DNA from 4 places in the Paenibacillus sp. FSL H8-0048 genome. Region 3 is predicted to be linked to each of the others. Evidence: riboswitches for the same ligand, from Rfam matches in the RefSeq annotation. Region 3 holds a riboswitch; each other region holds the start of a gene.

Region 1 (7,617 bases), 300 kb from region 3:
CGGGGTAGGGATGGAGCTGTTCGGCGTCAATCCGTTCGGGTGGCGGATCATAGGTACCTTGTTCGGGATTGCAATGCTGCCGCTGATCTATATCATGGCTATACGGTTGTTCCGTAAGACTACCTATGCGGCACTGGCAACAGGATTGTTCGCTCTGGACTTCATGCATTTCACCCAGACGCGGATATCAACCATCGATGTGTACGGTGTATTCTTCATTATGCTGATGTTCTATTTCATGCAGCGGTATTTCACGATGAACTTCTACCGGGTGCCGCTGCGGACAACGCTTGTTCCGCTGTTCTGGTCAGGACTGTTCTTCGGCATCGGGGTTGCTTCGAAGTGGATCGTGATTTACGGAGGCGCGGGACTTGCTATTATGCTTGCGCTGGTACTGTTTGAACGCTACAGGGAATACAAAGCTGCCGGACGTCTGCTGGCTGAAGGCAAGCTGGGAGGGCAGGAGCTCAAAGCCGCCTGCAGGACTGCAGATCAGTCCTTCTGGAAGAACACGATCATCACGCTGGCCAGTTGCATCGGATTCTTCGTCATCATTCCGGGAATCATATACAGCTTGTCCTTCATTCCTTCACTGTCTGCGTCGGCAGAGGGCTTCACCCTTAAGGGCCTGATTGATGCCCAGAAGAATATGTATAACTATCACAGCCAGCTTGTAGCAACACATCCGTTCGCCTCCTCCTGGTGGGAGTGGCCGTTCATGAAGCGTCCCGTGTGGTTCTTCAGCGGCGGCGAAGGCTTACCCGCAGGCAAGACGAGCAGCATAGTTACCATGGGCAATCCGCTGATCTGGTGGACAGGAATCTTCGCGATGCTGGCCGCCGTATGGTTCACTGTGAAGCGCCGGGACAAGAACCTGTACATGATCTGGATCGCCTTCTTCTCACAATATGTTCCCTGGATGCTTGTACCGCGTGAGACGTTCCTGTACCATTACTTTGCGATGGTGCCGTTTATGATTCTATCCATTGTGTACATTATGAAGCTGCTTGACAGCAGGTTCCAGGGTGCCCGATATCTGCGGTACGCCTATGTTGCGGCTGCTGCCATCCTGTTTGTGATGTTCTATCCGGTATTATCCGGCATGCAGGTGAACAGCAGTTATATCATTCAAGTACTTCGCTGGTTCCCTTCCTGGGTATTCTAGGAGGGGAGCTGTAACGAGCCGCATAGTTGTTGGAAGCTGATATTGATGAGGCACATCAAGGAAGCTGTGGCTTACAATAAATTTAGGAGGAACCCTTGTGAAGGCCAGATATAGTGTAATTGTCCCCATGTATAATGAGGAGGAAGTCATTCAGGTAACCTACGAGCGGCTCAAAAAAGTAATGGATGAGTGCGGGGATACCTATGAGCTCGTGTTCGTCAATGATGGCAGCCGGGACCGTACAGCTGAGATTATGCGCGGAATCAGTAATAGGGATGAGCATGTCAAGCTGATTGACTTCTCCCGTAACTTCGGCCACCAGGTGGCGATTACGGCGGGCATGGATTATGCTGAAGGTCAGGCTGTCGTGGTGATTGACGCAGATCTCCAGGACCCGCCGGAGGTTATCCTGCAGATGATCGCCAAGTGGAAGGAAGGCTATGAGGTAGTCTATGCCAAGCGGCTGAAGCGCCACGGAGAGACCTTTTTCAAGAAGGTGACGGCCAAAATCTTTTACCGTCTGCTCAGCAGCATGACCAGTGTGGAGATTCCCACAGATACAGGGGATTTCCGGCTGATCGACCGCAAGGTCTGCGATGTGCTGCGCGGTCTGAAGGAGAAGAACCGTTATGTACGGGGGCTGGTGAGCTGGGTCGGCTTCCGGCAGACCATGGTGGAATATGTGCGGGAAGAACGCTATGCCGGGGAGACGAAATATCCGCTCAAAAAAATGATCCGCTTTGCGCTCGACGGAATCACCTCCTTCTCGCATAAGCCGCTCAAAATCGCCTCCTATGTCGGCTTCTTCCTGTCCTTTTCCAGCTTCATCTACCTGTTCCTGGTCTTATTCCAGAAGGTCTTCACCTCCTGGACCGTGCCGGGCTGGGCGTCCATCGTCGGGGTGAACCTGTTGTTTAACGGCATTGTGCTGATGCTGCTGGGCGTCATTGGCGAATACATCGGACGGATCTATGACGAATCGAAGGATAGACCGCTCTATATCGTGCGCGAGACCAGAGGCTACCCGGATACAGAGGCTGAAGACACCCGGAAGGAAAGTGATTATGCAAGATAAGGCTTGGCGCGCAGGCATGATTCAGTTTCTGAAATTTAATGCGGTGGGCCTGCTTAACACATTCATAGATTTTGCGGTATTTACCCTGCTGCATTCCCTGGGGATGCTTAACACTCCTGCACAGATTATTTCCTACAGTGCCGGGACGGCCAACAGCTTTTTCTGGAATAAGAAGGTGACCTTTAAGGGAAGAGACAGAGGCGGGGATGGCGGCTTTGACCGGATGCAGCTGGTGAGATTTATTGTCCTGAATCTGCTGGTGCTGGGCATTTCGGTGCTGCTGATTCATCTTCTGACGGACCGGCTGGGGATACAGGTACTGCTGGCCAAGGTGCTGGTTACCTTCATTACAGTGATCATTAATTTCTTTGGAAGCCGGAAATGGGTATTCTAAAGAGACAGCATATCTTCCCGGTATTCTGAGGAGGTAGCACTTATTCTATATTGCGGAGGCGATTGTCATGCGGAAGTTATCCTATTTGATTATACTTGCCGGGGTCCTGATTATGCTCTACCCCAAAGGAAGCGAATGGTACGAGGACGCTCAGCAGCAGAAGCTGCTGGAAGAGGCCGAACAGGCTTATAGTGAAATCGTTCCTTCGGCTACCGCTCCTGCCAGCCAGGATCTGAGCAAGCCTTATGCGGAAGTCACCCAGCTGCTGGCGGAAGAGTCTGGTGCAGAAGAGCCGGTACCCACTACAGCGCCCGAGATTGAAGTTGGAGGCAAGATCACCGCCATTATTGAAATCGACAAAATCGATCTGAAGCTTCCTGTACTGGAGGGCGCCACCAAGACCAATATGAAGCATGCTGCGGCGCATATGAAGGTGACGGCTCCGATTGGCGCGGTAGGCAATGCAGCGATTGCGGCACACCGGTCAAGAACGGCAGGGCGGCTGTTCAACAGACTGGATGAGGTCGGTAAAGGGGATACCATTACTGTTATTACAAGCGGCCAGGAATACAAGTATGTTGTATATGATGTATCTATTGTAGAGCCTACCGATATTTCGGTGCTGAAGGGAAAGGATGATGATAAGATTCTGACTCTTATTACCTGTGATCCGCTTGTCAACCCGACCCACAGACTTATAATTCATGCCAAGCTGACCTGAATCTATCAAGACAAGGCGATAAAGGTCGAAAAAAACATAAAATTTTAGTATATTTGTGGTGGAATCTAGCATTTTGGGTCTTGATAATAGATAGAGGTATGGTAAAATAGAACTATCAAAAGCTAATACACGATAACGGCAAACCTATCGAAAGGTAGGGACGCAAAGCTACAGGGCCTTCCCGTCATGGATGGCAGCCAGCTACCGAATGAAGAGGCTTTTTTTGTTTGTTTTAATTCAGAATCTGTCATTATGTGGTAGTAGATTGGACAGATAAAGCTTATACGATAACGGCAAACCTATCGAAAGGTAGGGACGCAAAGCTAAAGGGCCTTCCCGTAAGAATGGCAGCCAGCTACCGAAAGGAGTTTTATCCATGAAAAAGTTTTATTTAATGCTGATTACACTTTTTGTGATCGTCACTTCCGTGCAGACAGGCACTGCTCAAGCCGCTAATGCAGATTCAGGCTGGTTAAATGTTGGACAACTTGATCAAGGGGTCATCGGGGTTTCGTACGACGTTCCTAAGGACAAGAAGATGAAGCTCATGATTACCAAGGACAATAACAGCTATACTTACAACTTATACACCTCCAAGCCGAACGAGACGTTCCCGCTGCAACAAGGTAATGGCTCTTATAAGGTTTCCGTTCTTGAGAATACTACCGGCAACAAATATAAAGTGCTATCTTCCGAGACTGTATCTCTCTCCATGAGCAATGTGAATGCCGTATATTTGAGCTCCGTACAGAATGTAAAGTGGAGTTCTTCCGATAAATCCGTTCAAAAGGCAGCCCAGCTTACAAAGGGTCTGACTACAGATGCAGACAAAGTTAAGGCTATCTACAATTACATCGTAACTAACGTGAAATATGATTACTCTCTGGCTAACAGCGTAAGCACAGATTATATTCCGAACAACGATAACACGCTTGCTACCAACAAAGGGATCTGCTACGATTACGCATCCTTGTTCGCTACTATGCTCCGCAGTGAAGGGATTCCAACCAAATTGGTTATGGGGAATACAAGCTATGTAACTTCATACCATGCCTGGAACGAAGTGTTCCTGAACGGCAAATGGGTAACGATTGATACTACAGTTGATGCAGGTCTGGGCAAGAACACAGCATCAACAGAACTGGTCAAATCAGCAAGCAAATATACTGCAGCGAAATTCTACTAAAAATAGCTGTGAACTATAGCATTACCTGAGAATAACCCGCTTAATGATTAAGCGGGTTATTTTTATTTATATAAAGGTTGCTTTTTAATAGAAGGATAGGTTATTATAAATAAGCGTTGTTGGAGCGGCAAAGGAAATGAGAGATTACTTAAATAAGTGATTTCGAAAATAAAGCTTGCATTGCTCGGAAGAACGTGATATATTATAAGAGTTGCTGGTGACGCGGTAATCGTCGCTGACAACGAGCTTGATCTTTGAAAACTGAACAACGAGTGAGTATCTGGAGATCACTTCGGTGAGATCCAAAATTAGAGAATGTAACAATTCTCGTCAGATGTTTCAAAATGAGCAATCGCTCTTTCTAAATACCAATTTGGAGAGTTTGATCCTGGCTCAGGACGAACGCTGGCGGCGTGCCTAATACATGCAAGTCGAGCGGAGTTTGAGAGGAAGCTTGCTTCCTTTCAAACTTAGCGGCGGACGGGTGAGTAACACGTAGGCAACCTGCCCTCAAGCCTGGGATAACTACCGGAAACGGTAGCTAATACCGGATAATTTCTTTCTTCTCCTGAGGAGAGAATGAAAGGCGGAGCAATCTGCTGCTTGGGGATGGGCCTGCGGCGCATTAGCTAGTTGGTGGGGTAACGGCCCACCAAGGCGACGATGCGTAGCCGACCTGAGAGGGTGAACGGCCACACTGGGACTGAGACACGGCCCAGACTCCTACGGGAGGCAGCAGTAGGGAATCTTCCGCAATGGGCGCAAGCCTGACGGAGCAACGCCGCGTGAGTGATGAAGGTTTTCGGATCGTAAAGCTCTGTTGCCAGGGAAGAACGTCCGGTAGAGTAACTGCTGCCGGAGTGACGGTACCTGAGAAGAAAGCCCCGGCTAACTACGTGCCAGCAGCCGCGGTAATACGTAGGGGGCAAGCGTTGTCCGGAATTATTGGGCGTAAAGCGCGCGCAGGCGGTTATTTAAGTCTGGTGTTTAAACCTTGGGCTCAACCTGAGGTCGCACTGGAAACTGGGTGACTTGAGTACAGAAGAGGAAAGTGGAATTCCACGTGTAGCGGTGAAATGCGTAGATATGTGGAGGAACACCAGTGGCGAAGGCGACTTTCTGGGCTGTAACTGACGCTGAGGCGCGAAAGCGTGGGGAGCAAACAGGATTAGATACCCTGGTAGTCCACGCCGTAAACGATGAGTGCTAGGTGTTAGGGGTTTCGATACCCTTGGTGCCGAAGTTAACACAGTAAGCACTCCGCCTGGGGAGTACGGTCGCAAGACTGAAACTCAAAGGAATTGACGGGGACCCGCACAAGCAGTGGAGTATGTGGTTTAATTCGAAGCAACGCGAAGAACCTTACCAGGTCTTGACATCCAACTAACGAAGCAGAGATGCATCAGGTGCCCTTCGGGGAAAGTTGAGACAGGTGGTGCATGGTTGTCGTCAGCTCGTGTCGTGAGATGTTGGGTTAAGTCCCGCAACGAGCGCAACCCTTGACTTTAGTTGCCAGCAGGTGAAGCTGGGCACTCTAGAGTGACTGCCGGTGACAAACCGGAGGAAGGTGGGGATGACGTCAAATCATCATGCCCCTTATGACCTGGGCTACACACGTACTACAATGGCCGGTACAACGGGAAGCGAAGCCGCGAGGTGGAGCCAATCCCAGCAAAGCCGGTCTCAGTTCGGATTGCAGGCTGCAACTCGCCTGCATGAAGTCGGAATTGCTAGTAATCGCGGATCAGCATGCCGCGGTGAATACGTTCCCGGGTCTTGTACACACCGCCCGTCACACCACGAGAGTTTACAACACCCGAAGTCGGTGGGGTAACCCGCAAGGGAGCCAGCCGCCGAAGGTGGGGTAGATGATTGGGGTGAAGTCGTAACAAGGTAGCCGTATCGGAAGGTGCGGCTGGATCACCTCCTTTCTATGGAGAATCGTTTCCTGCAACGGAAACATTCAAATCTTAAATCTAGCCGGTCGGCTAGTTACTCACTCGTTGGTCAGTTTTGAGAGCTCAAACTCTCACGCAAGAAACTTGATCCTTGAAAACTGGATACCGAAACGAATTTGCGTTTTAGAACATTCCTTTAAGCTGAACTTGTGTAAACAAGTTTTGAAGTTTTTAGCGATACTGAGCGATGGTTTTGGATTATGAGGGACTTTTGGCTTTGAATATTCTAGCAGGCGGAGTAATCCGGTTGCGCTATTCAAAACAAGATGAGCGAATAAGCCAATACCGGAGCGATTTGGTTAAGCTACTAAGAGCACACGGAGGATGCCTAGGCGCCAGGAGCCGACGAAGGACGTGGCGAACAACGAAACTGCCTCGGGGAGCTGTAAGCAAGCTTTGATCCGGGGGTGTCCGAATGGGGAAACCCAGCTGTGGTAATTCGCAGTTACTCGTATCTGAATACATAGGATACGCAGAGGCAGACCAGGGGAACTGAAACATCTAAGTACCCTGAGGAAGAGAAAACAATAGTGATTCCGTCAGTAGCGGCGAGCGAACGCGGAACAGCCTAAACCAAGGGGCTTGCCTCTTGGGGTTGTGGGACGTCTCACATGGAGTTACAAAGGAATAGGGTAGGCGAAGAGGTCTGGAAAGGCCCGCGATAGAGGTAAAAGCCCTGTAGCCGAAATGGTATTCTCTCCGAGACGGATCCCGAGTAGTGCGGGGCACGTGAAACCCCGTATGAATCCAGCAGGACCATCTGCTAAGGCTAAATACTACCTGGCGACCGATAGTGAAACAGTACCGTGAGGGAAAGGTGAAAAGCACCCCGGAAGGGGAGTGAAATAGAACCTGAAACCGTGTGCTTACAAAAAGTCAGAGTCCTCTTTATGGATGATGGCGTGCCTTTTGTAGAATGAACCGGCGAGTTACGTTTAACATGCAAGGTTAAGGTGAGAAGCCGGAGCCGCAGCGAAAGCGAGTCTGAATAGGGCGACTAAGTATGTGGACGTAGACCCGAAACCGTGTGATCTACCCCTGTCCAGGGTGAAGGTGCGGTAACACGCACTGGAGGCCCGAACCCACGCATGTTGAAAAATGCGGGGATGAGGTGGGGG
Region 2 (7,617 bases), 740 kb from region 3:
GGTGAATTGCCATGCCAGTTGAATTGAAGGGTGCTGTCATTACGGGTAAGCAGCGGTGTGCCGGACAGGTCCATATTGCCATAATATTGGCCTCGCAGGCCGTTCCTTGAGCTTACAGCCGCCGCATGGGTTTTGACACCCGCCGCCAGCTTGTAATCCTCCCGCGATACTGTGTATTTATGGTTCATGAAGCTTTGAATTTTCACAGTCGGGTTATTCTCAACCAGCATCTTGCCCCATGTCATCGTATATACCCATTTGCTTTGCTTTTGAGACATGATGACAGGGTCTGGAAGCTCTCCGCTCTCCCCGATGCCGATCGGTTTGCCGTCCGCAAGCTTCAGGAGGCTATCATAATAGGACTGCTTGAAATCATTGTCATAAATATCGGCGGCCAGAATATCCACCTTGGCGGTGCCGGGAAAATAGGCGGCATACGGCTCAGACGACTTGTTCTCGGCATTTGGATTCCACACCCACAGCAGATTGTTCAGCTTATGCTTATTCACCATGCGGTCATAGACCAGGTCCCAGAGCTTCGCGAAGTCATCCTTCTGCCCCCACCAGAACCAGCCGCCGTTCATTTCATGATAGGGCCGCCATAGCACCGGAACTCCGGCATCGCGCAGCTCGCCCAGATACTTGGCCACTTCATCCAGCTCGGCAACTAATGCTTTGTACTGCGGCGTTCCGGGAGTGATATACAGCTTGAATTGACTCTGGGTAATCGGCTTCTGCACATTGGTCCATACCGGCGCGGTTCCCGGCAGATTCTGATGGAAGGTCATGGCGACAATGCCACCACCCTCATGCCACCGTATAGCACTGTCCACGACAGCCTGACGCTGTCTGGCAATGGTCTCCTTGGATTGATTGCCTATAGCTCCCAGCTCATAGCCATGCAGAACCGCATAGCGGCCGCTTGTTGTGCGGAGCTTATTATTGAATTCATCGGGGCTCTCCAGGTAATCATGCTGGCCGGAGATCATCCCCTTGCCGCTAAGATCACTGAGATAGCTTAACAGTGCGGAAGCCTCCTTGGAGGCCGAAGGATTAATGGGCTTTATGGGAGCGGGGGCGGCAGGTGCCGTAACCTTGGCGGCTGCGGGCAGACTGCGCCCTTCCCCCCATGGAAGTAATGAAAGGATAAGGATTAGAGGGAAAATAGTTGTATATAGCCTGTACTTACGGTAAGTGTTCAATGTAATCTCCTTTCTCCAGCCACACTTCTCCGGCAGAACCCTGAGGTTATACCACCCGGATTGTCTGCCTTTCTATAGCTTAGTAGCCCTGCTGGTAAGCAGGGCCATTAAGAGTGTGGCTTACAGGATTTATAATTGTAACGTCTTAACCAGTAACAGCGCCAATGATGAACACAGCTGCGGACCTTATGAGCTTAGGAAGCGGACGGGAGGAACAGCGCGCTTGCCGGAACGGTACCCTTGGCCTGGCTCGGACTCTGCCACATCAGCCGCGCTTTTGCATCCCCTTGATTCTCATAATACTCTACCTGGATATCATACAGCTCGCCTGCGGTCAGGCTGATGCTGCCCATGCGTTCAGTGCCGCTCTGCTTCACCCAGCTGTCAATCACAAGCTCACCGTTCACCCGTACGCGGATACCGTCATCGGAATGGGTATAGAACTGATAAGTCTCCGTGTACAGCGGCTTAATCTTCCCGCTCCAGCGGACAGAGAAGAAGTCTATGCCGATAGCGGCATCCGGCGAGCCCTGGCGCCAGTTGAAATCAAGCACAGCATCGGTACGCACTACAGCGGGTTCGCCCGAAAGCGTCATGTTATTGAAGTATTCCGCGTACAATCCATTAGCAGCAGGGACTTCTACCGGCAGATCCACCGGTGTTGCTGTAGGAGTAGGAACGGGAACAGGAGCCGCTGTCGGCGTTGGCACCGGTGTTGGCGTTGGTGTCGGTGCCGGTAATGGCGTCAGTGTTGGTGCTGGCATTGGTGTCGTTACTGGTGCCGGCGTTGCTGTCTGCGCTGGTGCTGCTGTCGCTGCTGGTACCGTGGTCGGTACTGCGGTTGCAGCCGGAGCAGGTATGGATGTGTTGCCTGCCCTGGAGAAAAGCGCACTTGCAGGTACGGTTCCCTTCACCTGGCTGGGACTCTGCCACATCAGATGAACATTCGCATCGCCTGCATTCTCGTAATACTCTACCTTGATGTCGTACAGTTGCCCGGCAGTCAAGGCTATGCTTCCTGTGCGGGCCGTTCCGCTCTGCTTGACCCAGCTGTCAATGACGGCTGTGCCGTTCACCCACAAGCGGATACCGTCATCCGATGTAGTATAGAACTGATAAGTCTCACTGTAAGCGGGCTTAATCTGGCCGGTCCAGCGGATCGAGAAGTAATCTACTCCAAGTGCGGCATTAGGGGTACCCTGACGCCAATTGAAGCTGATGACATCATCGTTACGGACCATAACCGGTGTCCCCGAGAGCGTCATGTTCTTGAAGTATTCTCCAAGCAAGCCATTCTGGGCAGGCTTACCCTCCGTATCACCGGGAGTTGGGACCGGCTTCGGCGCAACGGTAGGTGTTGCGGTAGGCGTTGCAGTTGGCGTCGGTGTTACGGTTGGTGTTGGTGTCGGCGTTGCAGTTGGCGTCGGTGTTACGGTTGGTGTTGGTGTCGGCGTTGCAGTTGGCGTCGGCGTTGGTGTTGCAGTTGGTGTCGGTGTTACGGTTGGTGTTGGTGTCGGCGTTGCGGTTGGCTTAGGAGCCGCCGCCGGAGCAGACCAGGCCTTATATTGGTCACGGGTCAGTGTGTAGCTGTCATTCATGAAATTCTTGATCGTAGCTGTGCTGTTATTCTCGTAGAGCATCTTGCCCCAGTTCATCATAAACACATAATTCTGCTGGGTCAGCTTCAGCTTCGAGATATTTGGCATTTCACCGTTCTCGCCGATGCCTATCGGCTTGCCGCCAGCCAGGCTGGTCAGATCATCATGGTATTTATTCAAGTAGTCATTATTGTATATATCCGCCGCCAGCACATCCACTCTGTCCGCACCCGGATAAGTCCGTGGATAGGGATCGGAGTTTGCATTCGGCGCATTCGGGTTCCATACCCAGAGCAGATTATTTAACTGATGAACGTTCACGAACCGGTCATACATAATATTCCACAATGCTGCAAAATTATCTTTCTTCCCCCACCAGAACCAGCCGCCGTTCATTTCATGGTAAGGTCTCCAGAGGATCGGAACCTTAGCATCCCGCAGGCTTTTCAGAGAGACAGCTACTTTATCCAGATCGGTGATCAGCGCATTATACTCTGGTGTTCCGGGGGTTACGTATTTGTTAAATTGCGCCTGGGTGATTGACTTCTGCACATTGGACCATTCGTACTTGGTGCCCGGCAGATTCTGGTGGAAGGTCATAGCGACAATGCCGCCTGCTCTGGACCAGTTCGTCGCACTCCAGACGATATTTTTGCGTTGTGCAGCTACTCCGCTCTCACTCTGCCCACCGATTGCTCCAAGCTCATAACCATGCAGTGCTGCGTATTGTCCGCTTGTTCCCTTCAGCTTGTTGCTCAGCTCATCCGGACTCTCGAAATAGTCATGCTGGCCTGTAATGATTCCATTTCCCGAGATTTCATACAGATTGTTCAGCAGCTTGACCGCCTCGGCTGAGGCGTTAGGGTTCACCGGCGCTCCTTCAGAAGGGGCAGCCTTGACGGTGGAAGGGGCGATTCCCAGTCCCACAGGTACAGCAGACCATACCACGGCCAGCGACAGCACAGCGCAGAGCAAACGAGACTTACGGTAAGTTTTCACAATATTCTCTTCCTTTCGGTAGCCAGGCTGCCACTCTTGCGAAGGCCCTATAGCTTTGCGTCCCTGTCTTTCGATCAGGTTTGCCTTTGTCGTTTTGGAAGGATCAATCCCTCTTACCGTAAATTATCGTCTTTATGCAATTTTTTTGTAGAGCAAACGCGAATTTCTCCGAATAAATAGTTCCGAGTACCTGTTTTGATTTTGTAACAATTGGTTAAATAGATAAGTTAGACCTACGAAATGAACTGATGTAGCGCTATATCCTCCCAGTCCAGAGTAATACGGATGTTGTCTTCCTCTACCAGCTCAGACCCGGTCTGCACCTCAATGAACTCCACATCGGTAAGAGCCAGAATGGCATGCTTGGTCCCTTCCGGTATCCGCACCACATCTCCCGCCTTCACCGTATGCATCTTCTCATTGATGACTATGCTGGCTTCCCCGCTGACGAAGGTCCAGATTTCACTGCGTTTGTGATGCAGCTGATAGCTGATATTCTTACCCTCATTGATGAAAATCCGCTTGGTCAGCACCTCGTTGCCCTCGTCATATTTCACATAGTCGATCACCTTGTAGTGGCCCCAGCGGCGTTCCTCGTACATCGGTCTTTGTTCAAAGGTCTTCAGCACTTCCTTGATCCGCGGACTCTCGGTCTTGTGTGTCACCAGAATGCCGTCCGGGCTGGCGGCGATAATCAGATCCTTCGCCCCGATCACGGTAATCGGAATATCCAGCTCGTTAATGAGCGAGGTGCCCTCGGAGTCTGCCGTTACGAAGCCCTTGCCGACATGGTTGCTGGTCATTTCCTCGGTCAGGGTGTTCCAGGTACCCAGGTCCTTCCAGAATCCTGCGTACGGCTGCACGACGATGTTCTCCTCTTTCTCCACCACTTCATAATCGAAGCTGATGGAAGACAGCAGCTTATACTGCTTCTGCAGCTCCTCGTAATTCAGCGGCAGCCCTTTGCGCTGCAGAATATCCAGCAGGTAACCCAGGCGGAAGGCGAACACCCCGCAGTTCCAGAGCGCGCCCTGGCTGATCAGCTCCTCGGCCTGCACACGGTCCGGCTTCTCCTGGAAGTGGCTGACCTGCAGATAACCATTCGCTCCCGCATCTGCGCCCGTTGGAATAATGTAGCCGTATTTCTCCGAAGCATGCTCGGGCACTACGCCCATCAGCGCCAGGTTCGCTCCGCTCACCAGCATAGTGTTCTCCAGTTGCAGCACCGTTTCGAAAAAGGAGGATTCCACGTATGGGTCCACCGGCAGAATCGCCACGGTCTCGCTTGGGGAAACTCCCGCGATGGAATACAGATAGGCCGCCGTCAGCGCAATGGCCGGGAAGGTATCCCGCCGCTCCGGCTCCACGATGATCGGCACCCCGCTGCCGAGCTGGCTCTGGATCATCTCCACCTGGCTGCGTCCGGTCGCCAGATAAGAGGACCCGGCCATGCCATTCTCCTCCAGCTGTCTCCATACCCGTTGTACCATTGATTCCGGTTCACCTGCCGGACTTGCCAGTACCTTCAGAAATTGCTTGGAGCGTGAATCATTGGACAACGGCCAGAGCCGCTTGCCTGAGCCGCCTGATAGAAGTACTAGTTTCATAGTGAACCCTCCATATCGTATTGTTATTGGGTATTTCTTATTGCGGTTGTAAGTTAAAACCCCGCCTGTTATGAGGGTCGCTGCAAGGAATTTTGGGCTTACGGCCCCTGCCCAATTTGGATTTCCTGATTAAAACCGCTCCTCGCGGTAGAAATCCAAATACAGCATATGCTTCCGAAGCGAGCTTTCCTGCGGAAAGCTTTTAGGCGGACGCTACGCTCCTACAGCTCCAAAATTCCTCTCCGCTCCATTTCATAACAGGCTTGTGATTTCATAACCGCTTCGCCCGCAGGCGAAGCTCCCGGCTAAAGATCCGGGTATTGCCGGCTTGTTGTAGCGGCAATAGGAGCGGGCTGCCGCTTGTTCCAAGGCGTCGCCGCTGACCTAGCGGCTAGAGAAAGCAAGAATTCCAAGACCGGAATTCAAAACCGGGAATCAAGACTCTTGTTCCAAGGGCTTGCCGCACAAATTTGCGGCGGCAGAAGCTGGTTAGTTTAAGTACGGGACACAAATGCTGCTCAGTTGCTCCAATTGGCTCGAATCCGAGAAATCAGGGGCACTTGTGCTCCTCATTTCCACATCCAGCCAACTTTAAGCACCTTCAGAGGGATTTATCCCTCTCATTTCACCGCGTAGCCCACTTTAGGCACATTCAAAGGGATTTATCCCTTTCATTTCGCCGCGCGGCCCACTTTCGGCCCATTCAAGGGGATTTATCCCCTTCATTTCTCCGCGCAGCCCACTTTCGGCCCATTCAAGGGGATTTATCCCCTTCATTTTGCCGCGCGGCCCACTTTCGGCCCATTCAAGGGGATTTATCCCCTTCATTTCGCCGCGCGGCCCACTTTCGGCCCATTCAAGGGGATTTATCCCCTTCATTTCGCCGCGCAGCCTACTTCCGGCGTAACGCCTTCAAGTGGATCGCCAGCTACACCGCGCCAGCCACGCTGGCGGAGAATCCGCTAAGCCCGCCCATCTGCGGGCGGCCGACGGAGATGTACTCAAGGCCGGTGCCCTCGATCTGCTCTTTGGTATAGACGTTGCGGCCGTCGATCAGCACCTGGCGGCGCATGGTTCCCGCAAGCGCGTGCAGGTTGATCTCCTTGAACTGGCTCCAGTCGGTCAGCAGGCAGACGGCATCGCTGCCCTCGGCCGCCTCCTCCGCCAGTCCGCACCAGCGGAGCTGCGGATGATCGTATTCCTTGCGGAAGTTATCCGCAGCGATGGGATCGTACAGCTTCACAATGGCGCCCTCGGCGACCAGCGCCTCGACGATCTCACGGGCCGGGGCCTCGCGGACATCATCGGTATTGGGCTTGAAGGCAAGCCCCCAGATGCCGATAACCGCACCGCGCAGGCTGCCCAGCGATTCATGGAGCTTGGAGATAATCATGAAGCGCTGGCCTTTATTGACTTCAACGACGGATTTGAGCAGCTTGAACTCATAATCCACGTTACCGGCAATCTGGATCAGCGCATTGGTGTCTTTCGGGAAGCAGGAGCCGCCATAGCCGATACCGGCTTGCAGGAAGGTCGAACCGATTCTCTGGTCCATCCCCATGCCGCCTGCGACTTCGGTGACATCCGCTCCTACCTTTTCGCAAATGTTGGCAATCTCATTAATGAAGGAAATCTTCGTCGCCAGAAAAGCATTCGAGGCATATTTGATCATCTCGGCGCTGCGGATATCCGTGACGAATACATTCTCTGTGAAGCCCTTATGCAGCTCGCGCATGGTCGGCTCCAGTTCAGGATTGTCGAGTCCGATCACGATCCGGTCGGGATGAAGCGTGTCGCGGATGGCAGAGCCTTCACGGAGGAATTCAGGCGCAGAGACGATATCGAAGGGATGATTCGTGAGGGAGGAGATCAGCTGGCGGATACGCTCATTGGTGCCAACGGGGACAGTCGACTTGGTCATAATAATCTTATAGCCCTCCATCGCCTGCGCAATCTCGGCAGCCGCTCCTTCGATATATCTGAGGTCGGCTTCGCCGCCCGGCAGGGACGGTGTACCCACGGCAAGAATGACGATATCCGAGCGGCGGACCGACTCCTGAAGATCGGACGAGAAGCTCAGCCGGCCCTCGCGCAGATTCATCTCGATCAGGGCCTCAATGCCCGGCTCATAGATGGGAGATTCCATCCGGTTCAGCTTAGTGATTTTCTCCTCATCCTTATCCACACAGATGACATGATTTCCATTTAGGG
Region 3 (7,617 bases):
CAAGCTCGGCAAGCACATCCCCCTGGCCGACAGTATCGCCCTCTTTAACCAGCCATTTGTAGATCGTTCCTTCGGAAATCGATTCGCCCAAATCGGGTACTTTTATCTCGGACACAGGCCGTACCTCCCCAAATATAGTGGTGTGCGTGATATTGGATGACCGCCTTGCTGTGCTCAGGAAGACGGTACAGGTGCTTGCACTGCAGCATTCAATTTCAGGGCTTCCCGTACAATGCGCCGCTGCTCGAAGCTGTGGACATCTGCGTAGCCGCTGGCCGGGCTGGAACGGTCCGGACGTCCGATGTACTGGACAGTGACCTTCTGCGGTGCGATGGCGCGCAGCCGGGATTCGGCATACGTCCAGCCGCCCATATTCTTCGGTTCCTCCTGTACCCAGACGATCTCCTCCAGAGAGCTGAAGCCGCTAAGGTGAGTACCAAGCTCGCGTTCCGGGAACGGATAGAGCTGTTCCATGCGCAAAATGTGCAGCCAGGAGAAGTCCTGTCCGCGCGTCGCCTCAAGCTCTGTCTGCAGGTCGATGGCCACCTTGCCGCTGCATACCACGAGGCGCTTCACGGCTTCCGGCTTACTGCCGAGCAGCGGCTCGGGAAGAACCGCCTGGAAGGTGCCCGAAGCGAGGTCTGCTCCGGCTGAGGTACTGCGCGTGTTACGGATCAGGCTCTTCGGCGCCATGATCACCAGCGGCCGGGCATCCGGTTGTCCGCAGAGCGCGGCCTGACGGCGGAGCAGATGGAAATACTGCGCAGCAGTGGTCAGGTTGGCTACAGTCCAGTTCTCCTCGGCGGAGAGCTGGAGGAACCGTTCCAATCTACCGCTGGAGTGCTCTGGTCCTTGGCCCTCGTAGCCGTGAGGCAGCAGGATCGTCAGATTGCTGCGCTGCGTCCACTTGGCGCGGCCGGCGGAAATGAACTGGTCAATAATGACCTGAGCGGCATTGGCGAAGTCTCCGTATTGAGCTTCCCAGATAACGAAAGTCTCCGGTGCGAACACATTATAACCATATTCGAAGCCAAGGACAGAGGCCTCGGACAGCGGACTGTTGTAGACGCCGAAGGAAGCGCCGGCATCACTCAGCTGATGCAGTGGAGCATAGAGTTCCCCGTTCTCGCTGTCGTGCAGCACCAGATGGCGGTGGGCGAAGGTGCCGCGCTGTGCATCCTGTCCGCTGAGGCGGATCGGCGTGCCGTCCTTCAGGATCGTAGCGAAGGCAAGTGTCTCTGCCAGCGCCCAGTCTACCCGCTCTCCGTCATTCAGTGCATCCTTGCGGCGCTGCAGAATCCGTTCCAGCTTCGGATAGACCTTGAAGCCGGCCGGTACGCGCAGCAGCTCGCGGTTAATCTCCTGCAGACCGGCCAGAGGGAAGGCTGTAGGACGCTGCTGGAGACTATCGTTATCCAGCGCGACGACGGTCTTAGACTCCGCATTCTTTTGCTTGCCTTCCTTCATCTGGTCGAAGGCCTGCTGAAGGACACTCTCAGCCTCGGCAATCATGTTCTTCACATCATCGGCAGTGACCACCTTCTCGCGTTGAAGACGCTCCGCATAGGAGCGGTAGACGGTAGGGTGGTTGCGCACTTTGCCGTACACAATCGGTTGAGTTGTCTCGGGATCATCCATTTCATTATGCCCGTGGCGGCGGTAGCCGATCAGATCAATCAGGAAGTCCTTCTTGAACATATGGCGGTAAGCACTGGCCAGACGGACAGCGGCAATACAGGCTTCCGGGTCATCGGCATTGACGTGCACGACCGGAATCTCATACCCTTTGGCCAGGTCGCTGGCATAATGGGTGGAGCGGGAGTCCTCGCTCTCTGTGGTGAAGCCGATCCGGTTATTGACGATAATATGCACGGTACCGCCATTCTGATAACCCTGCAATTTGCCGATATTAAGCGTCTCAGCGACAATACCTTCGCCAGGGAAGGCGGCATCGCCGTGCATCAGCACAGCCATAGCCTTGCTTGTGTTCAGCTTAGGCAGTCCCGGAGCATTGCGCTCTTCCTGTGCGGCGCGTGTGAAGCCCTCGACGACAGGATTGACAAATTCAAGATGGCTCGGGTTATTGGCCAGCGTGATCCGGGTGCGAACGGTCTCGCCTTCGCGGACGGCGCGGTCAGCCCCGAGATGATACTTCACATCACCGCTCCAGCCGTAGGTCACACCCATAGAGCCTTCCGAAGGGAACAGCTCTTTGTTCGGCGAGTGATGGAATTCCGAGAAAATAATATCATAGGGCTTGCCCAGAATATGAGCCAGCACATTAAGTCTTCCGCGGTGGGCCATGCCCATCAGGATATGCTCTGCGCCGTCATGCGCGGCGGCCCGCACAATCTCATCCAGCATCGGCACGAGGGCATCATTGCCCTCCAGGCTGAACCGTTTCTGCCCGACGAAGGTCTTGTGCAGGAAGGTCTCGAAATGCTCCACCTGAACCAGCCGCTTCAGCAGCTCCTTGCGCTCTGTATTATTCAGCGGGGCAGGGGAGGTCATTGATTCCGCCTGGCTGTTGAGCCAGCGCAGCTCGCGTTCATCGTGTACATGCCCGAATTCATAGGCAATGGTCTGGGTATAGGCCTGACGCATTCTATGGACGGCATCCATCGCGGTATGCACATCCGCAGGGGCATTATCCCAGATCAGCGAAGCAGGCAGAGCATTAAGATCCTCGCGGGTAAGCTCGTAGGTCTCCAGCTCCAGCCATTTGGCCATCGGGTTCGTGCTGCGCTCCAGCGGATCAATGTCTGCAGCCATATGGCCATATATTCGAATATTTGCGATCAGCTTCGAGGCCTTGACAGCCTTCTTGAGCCACTGCGCATCTGCTGATACGGCAGGCCTTGGAGCCCTCTCGGCATCGGGTGCCAGCGGAGGGGGACCGGATACGGTGAAGAGATCGCGGTAATGTTGTTCAACAGAAGAGGGGTCCTTGACAAATTGCTCATATCTTTCTTGGATGTAGCCCAGGTTGGGGCCGTAGTATTTGCTCCATACTGTGTCGTTATAGGGCTCTTTGACTGCCATGAATAGGTCCTCCTAACGGATAAACTCCACGCGGGGCATCCAGTGTGCCACTTGGCGGAGCTGCAAATGTTTGCGGTTTCATTCTCACCTTATTGTGCTACTTTCCGGCGGGGTAAATCAATTCATACTTTCGGTCAATCCGTTCGCAATTTGGCATGATTCATTACAGTATTCATACGGAACTATCATAAATAGGCATTAATCATGTATTTTAATTGAACAAATTGATTTTTATGCTTTGGGATTGGCCGTGACTCCAGAGAAGTTTTGGACCTCCGGCCGCTGTTGTCTGCAGATTTCTTGATTTTATCCCGTTGTTAACGGTTGAAATCCGCAGACAAAGGCGGTCGCTACCGCTCCTCCAGTTCCAAAATTCCCCTCCGCCACTTTTTCCTTAACTTAAATTTTCAACAAGTTCAATCCATATCACTGTCCGTAATCCATACAAATGGGTAATTGTCTCTATGCGATGTTGCGCGCAGCGGTAAGGCGGAGCAGTTAGAGTTCCCTTTAGTATATTTAAACTATTACCTAGGGTTTGAACTTGGAACTGGAAATATTTATACAAGCCACTGGCAATATTAGCTAAGTTTCCTCACATTTTATCATAAAAAAATTCCAGAAAACGACACACTAATCGCGCATGATCTTGTATAATGTTATTGCGGAGAACGGTTTCATCGATTCTTGCCAGATCCTTTCATGATGGAAAGGGTCCAGTAAAAGGTAAACCTGCCGAAAGACAGGGGCACAAAGTCTCGGATCTAAAGTAGAGATACTACAAAGTAGCAATACTACTATGATGGCCGGACTGCCTGGGGACGCGAAAATTCTAGGAGGAGATTTCTTGGATATGTCCAACCAGGGGAATGACGAGCTGCAGGCAGTAGATCTGGATTTAGAATGGGTGCACTTGCTGATGTCTGCCAAGCAGGCGGGGATCGCGGCGGAGGAGATCCGCCGGTTTCTAAGTGAGAAGGCGCTCCAGGCGATGTAAGGACGGTCATCATTGCTGCGATACATACAGAAAAGGCACAGCGCCCGGTACGCTGTGCCTTTTCTGTATGCCGCTTGAAAGCATGCCTTCGCCGAAGGCGGCCTCCCTGCCGTGCGGAGTCTTCCCTGTGACATACAATGCTGCGTTTAATTGTCCTTTTGTTCCATCCGCCATTTCTGGTAATCAAGGAATTCCTTGAATTCACGTTTGCTTATACCGGAGGCCATGGCCTCCTGAACCAGCCGGAACCATTCCCCGTCCAGAGCCTGTTCTTCCGTCTCTGCCAGTCCGCCATACAGCAGTGCATGAATGGATACCTGAAGCGCGTCAGCGATTTTTTCGATGAATTGAATGGAGGGGTTGGATTGAATATTGCGTTCTACATTACTGAGATATGATTTCGCCACATCAGCCTTATCCGCAAGCTCGGATAGCGAATAGCCCTTCTCCAGCCGGAGTTTGTGGATGCGGCCTCCCATAGTATCTGACACGATTACAACGCCCTCCGTACTTTTTATTAAAAGATAAGAAGTGATATGCTTCGCGCTATATCCTTATCTTTCTCACTGAAACGGTACCGCCCTCATAGAAAGGCAAAGCCGTTTTCACTTGTCAGTATAACAAAAAACCGCAAATCGGACAAAAATCATTAAGCCCGGCAGCCTGGGAAAAGGAAACGGCACACCCGGCCCGGTTGGGGGAAGGATGTGCCGTCTTGCTGAAACGGTATCGTCCTTTCAAAGGACGGCAAAGCCGTTTTCCACTTGAGTGTTGACTTACTTGGCCTCTCCCAGTCCTTGAAGTGCATCGAAGGTCCAGTTCAGAGCTAGGCCGTCACCCTGGAAAATGTTCTGATCTTGGCTGTTGTCTACGAACTCGAAGGCGATCTTAAAGGTCTTGGACCCGGCTGCGGCAATCCCTCCTGGCAGTACACCTGCTGCTACGAGATCGTAGCTGGGGGTGTTCTTCAGATCCTTCAGGGAGATCTCGGACAGCACATGACCGCTTAGTGAACCGCCGGTGTACGTGTTATCGAGAAGCTTGACCTTGAAGTGGTCTCCGAGATCCTGGCCCGCGTTATCGCCCTTGGCATCGGTTACGGTGTAAGTGGTGGCCAGCTTGAGGAATTTGATATCCAGTGTGCCGTCATTGGACAAGGTGAAGGTGCGGACGGTGTAGTCTCCCGGCTTCAGATTCGTCAACGCTACCGGAGTATTGAAGGAAGAGCCGAGCTTCAGCGTACCTGCGGCGAAGGTTGCCGTGCTGGTGGCTGTGGAGCTGAAGTAAGCGAAGGTGCCCCCGCCGATTAAAGACAAGCCCAGTGCCGCCGATGCTACGCCAAGACCCAATGTTTTTTTGATACCCATGATTGATTTCCTCCTCGAATGGTTTGTTTTGCCCTGAAATTATTTGAGACTGCCTTTTTCCTGGTTGGCTTCAAAATTCAGCGTCAGCGCAAGCGTATCGCCCTGATAATAGTTCTGCGGCTGGAGGGTCTCCTTGAAGGCGAATTGAATGGTCAGGTCATCCGAGGTACCGGCTTTGATGCCGGATTTCTCTCCGCCTAAGATTGCTCCGAGAATTCCCCGGGCCACCAGATCGGGACTCTCCTTCTCCAGATCGGCCAGCGAGATGACCAGAAGCGGTGATTCCTTTTTATCCTTGTTTACTAGGAAGGTCACAATAATATCATCCTTGAAATTATGCGTACCGTTATCACCTTGGGCGTCTGTAATGGCGGACGAGGTGCGCAGTACCACTTTGGGAATATTGAGCGTTCCGTCATTTTTGAGCTTGAAGTCCCGTAAGACTGTATCTCCCGGCTTGAGATTACTGAGATTAACAATGACAGAGGGATCAGATTTCAATGATAGGGTTCCGTTGTTAAAAGAAGCTGAAGAAGTAGAGGTACTGCTGAAGTAAGCGAAGGTACCTCCGCCGACCAGGGTTAAGCCTAATGCTGCCGATACAACGCCGAGACCTAATGTTTTTTTGACGTTCATTTGTTCATCCCTCTCTTATGAGTCTGCTTTGTAGAGCTGTATTGTGGCTCCGCGTTTCGTAAACGGGAGAGGACAATCGATCATTGGACGAGGTCAGTCAGACTATCCGGCCCGCCTCCGCTGGCTGCGGATGAAGCCACGTTCTTCTTTTCCAGTGCCGCAACGGCCTTCCAGGAAGAATACAGCGCGTAGAGGAGCAGAAGCAGCCCGGGAATAATCATCAGCACTACGCTGCCGGCTTTGGAGACTGCGAAGCTCATGGCATAGCCCACATAGGGGACGGTTACGCCGGTGTACTCACCTACCACATTCGTGGAACTGACGGGCGCGGTGTCGGCTGCATCATTATTGTCGCCCTTGGTGATATAGCTGGCTTGCCCCAGCGCACTGTTCAGCTCGGCATCGACCACGCGGTGGGTGATCAGAATATTATCCGGATTCAGAAAAGTGATCACATCGCCCTTCTGGAACCGCGTCATGTCTCCGCCCGGCTTAATGGCCACAATGGAACCGGTCTGGATGCCTGGCTCCATGGAGCCGGACAAAACCGTCTTAATCTGATAGCCGAAGAAGGAGGGCTCGCCGCCGGAGGCTTTGGAGATCACAACGGCTGTGATCAGCACGAGGAACACAATCAGAATCAGTGTGGAGATGATCGTACCTGCTATTTTTCGGATGCGCATCTTATTCGCCGCCTTTGCTGGTGTCGGATTGTGGAGACGGTGTAGCTGCAGGAGCAGGCTGCCCGTCGTCCATCACAGTGCCCGGAATTACGCCGTTAGGTCCTTGATCTGGAGTGGGTTCCGGTAAAAGAATCTCAGGCACAGGAGTGGCCGCTGGAGCAATAACCTCTGCTGCTGCTGAAGCTGTGGGGACTGGAGTATCCTGTACAGGCGCTGTTGGAGCGGGCTCCTCTGCCGGCTGGCTTTTGTCAGGAGGACTGGTTGCGGGCGGCTGGTTCCGGGCTTGTTCATGCTCCAGCTTCAGCGCTTCGTCAGCAGCCTTCTGCTTCTCTATGGCGAGCCGTTCGGCCTCTTCCGCTCTGGCCTTATCGGTCTTTTCCAGCGTCAGGCGTTTCTCTTCCTCCTGCTGTGCCTTCGCCTTGTCCTCAAGGGCCGTCTTGGCACCAGCGATCTCTGCCAGCTGTTCCTCTAAGGTGTGGATGGTGGAGGTCAGGGTATCCTTGGACGCTGTTAATTCGGTATTCAACTGCTCATACGCGGCCAGCAGCGCAGGGGATACCTGCGAATCTACTTGATAGGCGCTGGTTACGAATGAGAGCACAGGCTCCTCAGCGGGGAAGCTGTAGTCATCCTGCCGGAGTAAGACGCGGTCGGGATTACCGGTAGGCAAGGAACCGCCGATATCATGAATCGAGCCAAGGTATTGCACAATTCCGCTTAACGTCTCCGCCAGCGGCTCCGAGAGAATCCCGCTTTGCTGAAGACTCTCTTGAATCTGGTCAAAGAACTGTGCATCACGGATTTCCAGACAGTTAGGATCGAGATTCACCATATACCCTCCGAGCTTGTGCAGAATGGCCGCTGCATAGCCAATTTCCTGCAGAATTTGTTG
Region 4 (7,617 bases), 830 kb from region 3:
TGGGGATTACCGATCCGGTGACGGAGAAATTCATTATAGAGAGCTTGTTCGCTACGATTACCAATGCCAACTTCGTGCCGGAATACTTCACGGCGAAGATCCGGGAAGGACTGGCCCTGCGGGATCTGTGGCGCAGCAGAGTGGCTGATGCCGGAGTGATGGCCTATTTGTCGGAGCATGACGCGGCGAACTGGAGTGCGGTGACCGATGAGGAGCTGATGGACAAGGCGGTAACGGTGGGTGTGCTTGCTACAGAGCATGAGGATATCCGTTCCCTGCGCGAGCTGCTGACCTACGGTCTGAAGGGAATGGCTGCTTACATGGAGCATGCTGCGGTACTGGGCTTCTATGAAGCAGGAGCACATGCTTTTATGGAAAAAGGCTTGGCAGCTGCGCTGGATAACAATCTGAGCGGCGGTGAGCTGACGGCTCTGGTGCTGGAATGCGGCAAGTTCGGCGTGGATGTGATGGCGCTGCTGGACCGGGCCAACACCGCAGCCTACGGTAATCCGGAGATTACCAAAGTCAATATTGGAGTAGGCACGAACCCCGGTATTCTGATCAGCGGTCATGACCTCAAGGACATGGAAGCGCTGCTGAGGCAGACCGAGGGAACTGGGGTGGATGTATATACGCACAGTGAGATGCTGCCGGCCCACTACTATCCGGCCTTCAAGAAATATAGCCACTTCGTAGGCAACTACGGTAATGCATGGTGGAAGCAGAATGAGGAATTTGCCAGCTTCAACGGTCCGATTCTGATGACCACGAACTGCATCGTGCCGCCGAAGGACAGCTACAAAGACAGGTTGTACACGACAGGCAACACCGGTTATCCGGGAGTTCAGCATATCGCGGCAGGCACTGACGGTGAGAAGGATTTCTCAGCTCTGATCGAGCAGGCTAAGAGCTGCAGTGCTCCGGTAGAGATTGAGACCGGAGAGATTGTCGGCGGCTTCGCCCATGCGGCTGTAATGAATGTGGCGGATCAGGTGGTTGGAGCGGTAGAGAGCGGCGCTATCAAGCAATTCTTCGTCATGGCCGGCTGCGATGGACGGATGAAGAGCCGGAATTATTACACCGACTTCGCAGCAGAGCTGCCTAGTGACACGGTGATCCTGACCGCAGGCTGTGCCAAATACAAATATAACAAGCTGGCGCTTGGTGATATCGGCGGAATTCCGCGCGTGCTTGATGCCGGCCAGTGCAATGACTCCTATTCTCTTGTGGTCATAGCGCTTAAGCTGAAGGAAGTCTTCGGTCTGGCGGATATCAATGATCTTCCGATCTCCTATAACATTGCCTGGTATGAGCAAAAAGCGGTGATCGTCCTGCTGGCGCTGCTGCATCTGGGTGTGAAGAACATTCATCTGGGCCCTACGCTTCCGGCCTTCCTGTCGCCTAATGTAGCCAAGGTTCTGGTAGATACCTTCGGTATCGGCGGTATTACTACCGTGCAGGAAGACATGGAGCGGTTCATCGCTGCGGTATAATACTAATTCAATATGAGCCAAAAAACACAAAAACGAGTCTCCGTATCTGTATACGGGGGCTCGCTTTGTGTGTGTATAGATATGAACGTCACCGTCAGTAGTAGTACTTAACAAGAATCCCGCACAAGCAGCTTGCCGCCGGACTCCAGGCGGCTGCCCTGCGACTGGGCAAGATTAATCACTGCATGCTCCTCCTGGAGCAGTTCAATCTCTTCGCCCAGCTTGAGGAGCAGCCTGGAGAAGCTGCTTAGGACACTATCCGTAATATATCCGGTGAATTGCCCCGGGTGGGTGAACACCTCAAGCATGTGCCGGAGCGGGTCTGTGCCTGAGCCGAACTCTCCGTTCATACGGCTCAGGGCAGCTTCAAGATCGCGGATCAGGCTATCGAGGTGGTTGTATTTATCCTCCAGCAGCAGCATGACCACCAGTCCGTAATTCACCGACTGCTGCCGGGACTCTACGTTCTTGGCAAGCTGGCGTGCCGCCTCGCGCAGTCCGTCCACTTCTATACGCAGCAGTCCTGCGAGGCTGTGCAGACGATGCTGCTGTACCCCGGCATATCCGGCGTACAGGCCGCTGCCGGTGACCTGGCCGCTAACATAAATACTGCCGGTCGCTATAATCGTAGATTGGCGGATATCGCCATAGACGTACACATTTCCCAGGGCTTCGATCCGTACAGATCCTTCCAGATCTCCCGGTACAATAATGTCGCCTGCGAACATAACGTCGCCCGCAGGCTCAGTCATCTCTCTGGTCAGCAGACAGACCGGAGGGAAGTCGCAGATCCGGACGCTGCCGCTTCCTCCGCAGATGCGGGGTCTGCCTGTGCGGTTGGCTACGATATTACCGCAGGGAAGGAGCTTGGCGTGATTACCGGCAGCGAAGTAGATATCCTGCGGCGGGGGAGGGGGCAGGACCCTTCCGTCTGTGCCGAGGCCGGGAATGCCTTCCTCCGGCGGCAGCTTGCGGGCGAAGACTTCACCTGCATAGGTGAAGGGGGCTCCCGGGAAACGGAGATACTCCAAGGGTTCCGCGGGCTTCTGAGCGGGGGCTTCCTGCCCCCCAAGCATTCTGTTCCCCTCCAGTGTATGCTCCGGCAGCTGGAATTCCAGCCGGGCCTCCTTGCCGGGCAGCGGGGCTCTTCCTTCAGCGATACATACGGGAAGATATGTAGGATTCGTAAGCTCCGCGTACAGGGCGGAAATGTTCAGGCTCTGCAGAATGAAACGGTTGTCCAGTGAGGAAATAATCTGTTCTATGGTGAGCGTGGACAGCAGCACCGCCGGGTTGGGCTGGGCACGGACGACCGTCTCGAAGGCGGCGGGACAGTTGACCAGATTCCAGGCGTACTTCTCTGCACGATATAAAGTGAAGTGGACCTTGAGCTTGTCAGGCGATACGGTGATTTCATACTGCGGCTTCTCGCAGATCTCCCAGGTAATATAATCTGCCTTGGTCACCTCAGTTGGCTCTGTAACGGTCTTCCAGTTGATCTTCAGGACAACAGGGTGGATCGCAGAAATACGGGCGGGAGCGCCTCCGGGGAGCGGGGGAGTAATGAATATCTGGTTGTCCTGCACGAGGATAATTCCATTCTTATCTCCAGTTGTCCCGTCAGAAGCTCGGCCCTCCACAGAGAATGAATCCAGGAGACCTTTACGTTCAAGCATCAGGGACTCTACGAATTCATATCGGCTTGGTTCGATATCCTGCTGCGGCATGGTTGTAACCTCACTTTTTCGTATGATCAATGGCAATTCGTACAGAAAAAGAACATCATCAAGCCCGGAAGTCTTATCTTCCTCCTGAACAGCTGGCTTAAGTGGTCTCTATTGGCAGCCTGGCAACCGTAAACGCGGATTCCGGCGTTCTTAGGCCCATAGCTTTGCGTCCTGCCCTTTCGGGGAGTTTGCCTTTAGAAATAGATCAATGATATACATCCTGTAGAGGCGATGAATTGTGATCGACTGCAATCGACAAAAAGAATCATAAATAGTTCTTATGCGTCATTAACTTCTGCAAACAAGCTTAATTCTAGTACTTAAAGAGCTATTTTTCAACTATATTATGCCTATTTATCAAAAAACTCGAAATATGCAGCTCTATTTCGACAAAAAAACTGGTTTCCCAGCGCTTACAGCTTATGGAAGGGGAATAGGAGAGGGATTGTGGGTATTCAACGGTTGGGACATCCTGGGCTTAGCAAAACCCGGAGTGTTCCTTTTTAATAAGCAGTATTGCGAGTGAATATGTTATGTATGTGTTAGTTATGTGAATTAACACAAACATTCAATGCATTATTTCGTAATAAAACCGAAGACATCCCAAATTCATTGTAATATAATCTAACTCATACCAAGGAAACGCGAATTAATGTTAACAAATATAACGTTAATAGAGATGACGGCATCAGGAGAGGAGCATAAACCATGCAAATTGCAGCAACACCTTACATCTGGCCTTATGACGGGGCGTTGGACCCGGCGAAGACAGCGCTGATGATTATCGACATGCAGACGGATTTTTGCGGCAAGGGCGGTTACGTCGAGAGAATGGGCTATGACCTCTCATTAACAGCGCGGGCGATTCAGCCCATTCAGCGCCTGCTGGCCCGTATCCGGGACATCGAAGGGTTCACCGTGATTCATACCCGCGAGGGGCATAAGCCGGATCTGTCGGATCTGCCGGCGAACAAGCGGTGGCGAAGCCGCCAGATCGGGGCTGAGATCGGCTCCGATGGACCGGCGGGACGAATCCTCGTACGGGGGGAACGCGGCTGGCAGATCATCGAGGAGCTGGCGCCTATTGCCGGAGAGTACATTATAGACAAGCCGGGCAAAGGCAGCTTTTATGCAACGGACCTGGACCTGATCTTGAAGAATAAAGGAATTACCCATCTGATTCTGACTGGAATTACTACGGATGTCTGTGTACACACCACGATGCGGGAGGCCAATGACCGGGGGTACGAGTGTCTGATTCTTGCAGATTGTACAGGAGCGACGGATGAAGCGAATCACCTGGCGGCACTGAGTATGGTTCAAATGCAGGGCGGGGTGTTCGGCAGTGTAAGTGATTCACAAGCGGTGCTGAAGGCGCTGGAGCAATACTAAATCATTCATAAACGGGGGAATTACCATGTGGAACAAGTCCAGAACGAAGGCGCTGATGCTGTTAACCTCGCTAATGCTGCTCCTGACCGCCTGCGGTAACCATACGGAAGCCGGGAAGGCCGAAGGACAAGGAGCGGAAGGCTCGGGCGAGCTGAAAAAGGTGGTGCTCCGGCTGAAATGGATTCACCAGGCGCAGTTTGCCGGCTTTTATACCGCAGTGGAAAAAGGCTTCTATAAAGAAGCGGGGCTGGATGTTGAGATCCGCCCGGGGGGCTCGGATTTCCCGGCTGTGCAGATGGTAGCTTCCGGCAGTGAGGAGTTCGGGGTTACCGGTGCCGACCAGGTCGTCATTGCCAGAGAAAAGGGCGTCCCGGTCAAAGCGTTGTCCGCAATCTACCGCAAAACCCCGTTCGTCATGTTCGCACTCAAAGAGTCGGGGATCAAGACAATGGAGGATCTTACCGGGCAAAAGGTGGGCATCAAGCTGGGCGGCAACGAAGAGCTGACCTTCCGTGCCATGGAGAAAAGCGCAGGCATTGACCCTTCGCAAATCGAAGAGATGCCGGTCAAATATGATCTGAGTCCGCTGTTAACCGGTCAGGTCAAGGCTTGGCCCGGATATGTCATTAATGAAGTGCTGGCTGTAGAGGAGCAGGGCAAGGAAGTGAATATTATCGATCCAAACGACTATGGCATCAATTTCTATGCCGATACCTTGTTCACCACGGAGTCTGTTATTAAGAAGGACCCGGAGATGGTCGCAAGCTTCGTGCAGGCCTCTATGCAGGGCTGGGATTATGCGGTCAAGCATCCGGAGGAGGCGGCAGAATTCGGTCTTAAGTATGGCGAGAAGCTGGATTTGAAGCATGAGGTCAATATGATGAAGGCCAGCATTCCGCTGCTTGATCCGGAGAAGCTCCCGCTGGGCTCGATGGACGAGGCATCTTGGGAGACACTGCAGAAGAATCTGGTCGAGCTGGGCTTTGTGAAAAATGAACAGGACATAGGCGGACTGTTCACCAACGAGTTTTTGAAATAAGGAGGGGCCTGATAATGACAACAGCGATCAAAGAACAGCTGGAGGCTGCCGCCGTGCAGCATCCCGGTACCCGGGAAACGATGCTCTCCCTGCGCAATTGCTCTCTGTCCTTCGGCAACGTGCCTGTGCTTAATCAGGTCAGCCTTGACGTATACCGCAATGAGTTCATTTCAATTCTTGGACCAAGCGGCTGCGGGAAATCTACAACACTCCGGCTAATGCTGCGATTGTTAAGTCCGGAGGCCGGTGGAGAGGTGGCGTATGCCTCCCCGGATCTGTCCCTGGGCATGGTCTTCCAGAAGCCGGTCCTGATGCCGTGGCTTAGTGCGCTACAGAATGTAATGCTGCCGCTTGAGCTGGGCGAGAAGAAGAAATTCAGCAAGGCCGAGGCACGCGAAAAAGCAGAAAGTGCCCTGTGTCTGGTCGGCCTCCAGGATTATCTGAACCACTTCCCGCATCAGCTCAGCGGAGGGATGCAGCAGCGGGCAGCGATTGCCCGGGCTCTGGCAGCCGATCCGACAGTGCTGCTGATGGATGAACCGTTCGGCGCGTTGGATGAGCTGACGCGTGAGAAGCTGAATTTCGAGCTGCTGCGGCTATGGGAGAGCCCGGAGACCAGTCTAAGCAGCATTGTGATGGTTACCCATTCGATCCATGAATCCGCGCTGCTGTCGGACCGGGTCGTGATGATGTCTCCCCGGCCTGCCGGTGTGACGGATATTATTCCGGTGACGCTGCCCTCCCCGCGTGAAGCGGGCATGGAAGAGCTGCCGGAATTCCACCGGATTGTCAAGGAACTGAGAAAGCGGGTGAAGCATCTATGACGGTCAAAATCAAAGACACCCTGTACCCGGTCACGTTTGCGCTCGGCTTCCTGCTGCTGTGGGAGCTGGCTGTACGTCTCCTGTCGGTTCCTATGTATCTGCTGCCTGCACCTACGCAGGTAGTCTCGGCCATTAATGGCTCGCTCTGGTCGCATACGCTGGTTACGCTGGGCGAAGCCCTGACCGGCTTCATTCTTGCCAATATCCTCGGACTGGCTACCGCTGTGATTTTTGTTCATTCCAAGCCGATCGAGAAGGGGATGTTCCCGCTGGCCATCGCTCTTAAGACTACACCGCTGGTGGCGCTGGCCCCGCTGCTGGTCGTTTGGCTGGGGACCGGATATACCTCGAAGGTCATCGCTTCGATGCTGATCTGCTTTTTCCCGATTCTGGTGAACAGTGTTAAGGGTCTTAAGGCGATTGAATACGAAGCCTGGGAGCTGTTTTCCACCTACAAAGGGACGAAGAGTGAAATCTTCTGGAAGCTGCGCCTGCCGACGAGTCTGCCTTATATCTTCTCTGCCCTGAAAATCTCCACCTCACTCGCGATAGTCGGTGCCATAGTCGGCGAATTTGTCGGAGCGAATAAGGGACTGGGTTATGTAGTACTGGTCTCTTCCTATCATATGGATACGCCGGTGATGTTCTCGGCTATTATTGCTTCAGCGCTGTGCGGCCTGCTGCTGTTCTGGTGTATCGGGCTGCTGGAGAAACGGGTTATTTTCTGGACAAGGAGCGATGATCTATGATGAACTGCTCGGTTATCAGAATCCCTGCAGGCGCGCCGCATGATATGTCGGGCCTTGAGGCAGCGGTGGAAGCAGGCCTGTTCCGGCCGGAGGAAGTGGTTGCGGTGCTGGGGAAGACGGAGGGCAACGGCTGTGTGAATGATTTTACGCGGGGGTATGCGGTTATGGCCCTCAAGGGATTCTTTGCTGAAGCGGCAAAAGGAGGAGCTGCCGGCATCTCTTATGTGATGTCCGGCGGTACGGAAGGGGTGCTTAGCCCCCACTTCACAGTTATCAGCCGCAGCGGACGGGGGGAGCCGGGGGTGGCCGCTGATGGCCTGAAGTCGCTCGCCATTGGTGTGGCAAGAACCCGGAGCTTCCGGCCGGAGGAGCTGGGACGGCTCCCTCAGGTAG

Evidence for each region. Region 3 has a riboswitch for cyclic di-GMP ahead of NSU18_RS17605 (anti-repressor SinI family protein). Riboswitches for the same ligand answer to the same signal wherever they lie in the genome.
Region 1: it holds a riboswitch for cyclic di-GMP, as region 3 does, so the genes downstream of both, NSU18_RS16315 (transglutaminase-like domain-containing protein) here and NSU18_RS17605 (anti-repressor SinI family protein) in region 3, are expected to answer to the same signal.
Region 2: it holds a riboswitch for cyclic di-GMP, as region 3 does, so the genes downstream of both, NSU18_RS14430 (PA14 domain-containing protein) here and NSU18_RS17605 (anti-repressor SinI family protein) in region 3, are expected to answer to the same signal.
Region 4: it holds a riboswitch for cyclic di-GMP, as region 3 does, so the genes downstream of both, NSU18_RS21415 (flagellar assembly protein A) here and NSU18_RS17605 (anti-repressor SinI family protein) in region 3, are expected to answer to the same signal.

Annotation. Positions count from the first base shown of each region.
Region 1 covers NZ_JBBODF010000001.1:3,850,969-3,858,585, reverse strand. Annotated here, with positions in the region: gene NSU18_RS16335 (glycosyltransferase family 39 protein) at 1-1,165, shown strand, start outside; gene NSU18_RS16330 (glycosyltransferase family 2 protein) at 1,263-2,240, shown strand; gene NSU18_RS16325 (GtrA family protein) at 2,230-2,634, shown strand; gene NSU18_RS16320 (class D sortase) at 2,702-3,355, shown strand; cyclic di-GMP riboswitch class I at 3,483-3,564, shown strand; cyclic di-GMP riboswitch class I at 3,638-3,718, shown strand; gene NSU18_RS16315 (transglutaminase-like domain-containing protein) at 3,732-4,541, shown strand; rRNA gene NSU18_RS16310 (16S ribosomal RNA) at 4,912-6,472, shown strand; rRNA gene NSU18_RS16305 (23S ribosomal RNA) at 6,797-7,617, shown strand, end outside.
Region 2 covers NZ_JBBODF010000001.1:3,403,633-3,411,249, forward strand. Annotated here, with positions in the region: gene NSU18_RS14425 (glycosyl hydrolase) at 1-1,202, opposite strand, end outside; gene NSU18_RS14430 (PA14 domain-containing protein) at 1,397-3,799, opposite strand; cyclic di-GMP riboswitch class I at 3,814-3,894, opposite strand; gene NSU18_RS14435 (sugar phosphate nucleotidyltransferase) at 4,033-5,406, opposite strand; gene NSU18_RS14440 (UDP-glucose dehydrogenase family protein) at 6,335-7,617, opposite strand, start outside.
Region 3 covers NZ_JBBODF010000001.1:4,146,977-4,154,593, reverse strand. Annotated here, with positions in the region: gene odhB (2-oxoglutarate dehydrogenase complex dihydrolipoyllysine-residue succinyltransferase) at 1-115, opposite strand, end outside; gene NSU18_RS17610 (2-oxoglutarate dehydrogenase E1 component) at 175-3,042, opposite strand; cyclic di-GMP riboswitch class I at 3,758-3,861, shown strand; gene NSU18_RS17605 (anti-repressor SinI family protein) at 3,896-4,039, shown strand; gene NSU18_RS17600 (helix-turn-helix domain-containing protein) at 4,186-4,518, opposite strand; gene NSU18_RS17595 (TasA family protein) at 4,816-5,406, opposite strand; gene NSU18_RS17590 (TasA family protein) at 5,446-6,042, opposite strand; gene sipW (signal peptidase I SipW) at 6,123-6,725, opposite strand; gene NSU18_RS17580 (hypothetical protein) at 6,727-7,617, opposite strand, start outside.
Region 4 covers NZ_JBBODF010000001.1:4,978,546-4,986,162, forward strand. Annotated here, with positions in the region: gene hcp (hydroxylamine reductase) at 1-1,493, shown strand, start outside; gene NSU18_RS21415 (flagellar assembly protein A) at 1,601-3,250, opposite strand; cyclic di-GMP riboswitch class I at 3,331-3,423, opposite strand; gene biuH (biuret amidohydrolase) at 3,929-4,612, shown strand; gene NSU18_RS21425 (ABC transporter substrate-binding protein) at 4,638-5,651, shown strand; gene NSU18_RS21430 (ABC transporter ATP-binding protein) at 5,666-6,475, shown strand; gene NSU18_RS21435 (ABC transporter permease) at 6,472-7,224, shown strand; gene NSU18_RS21440 (ring-opening amidohydrolase) at 7,221-7,617, shown strand, end outside.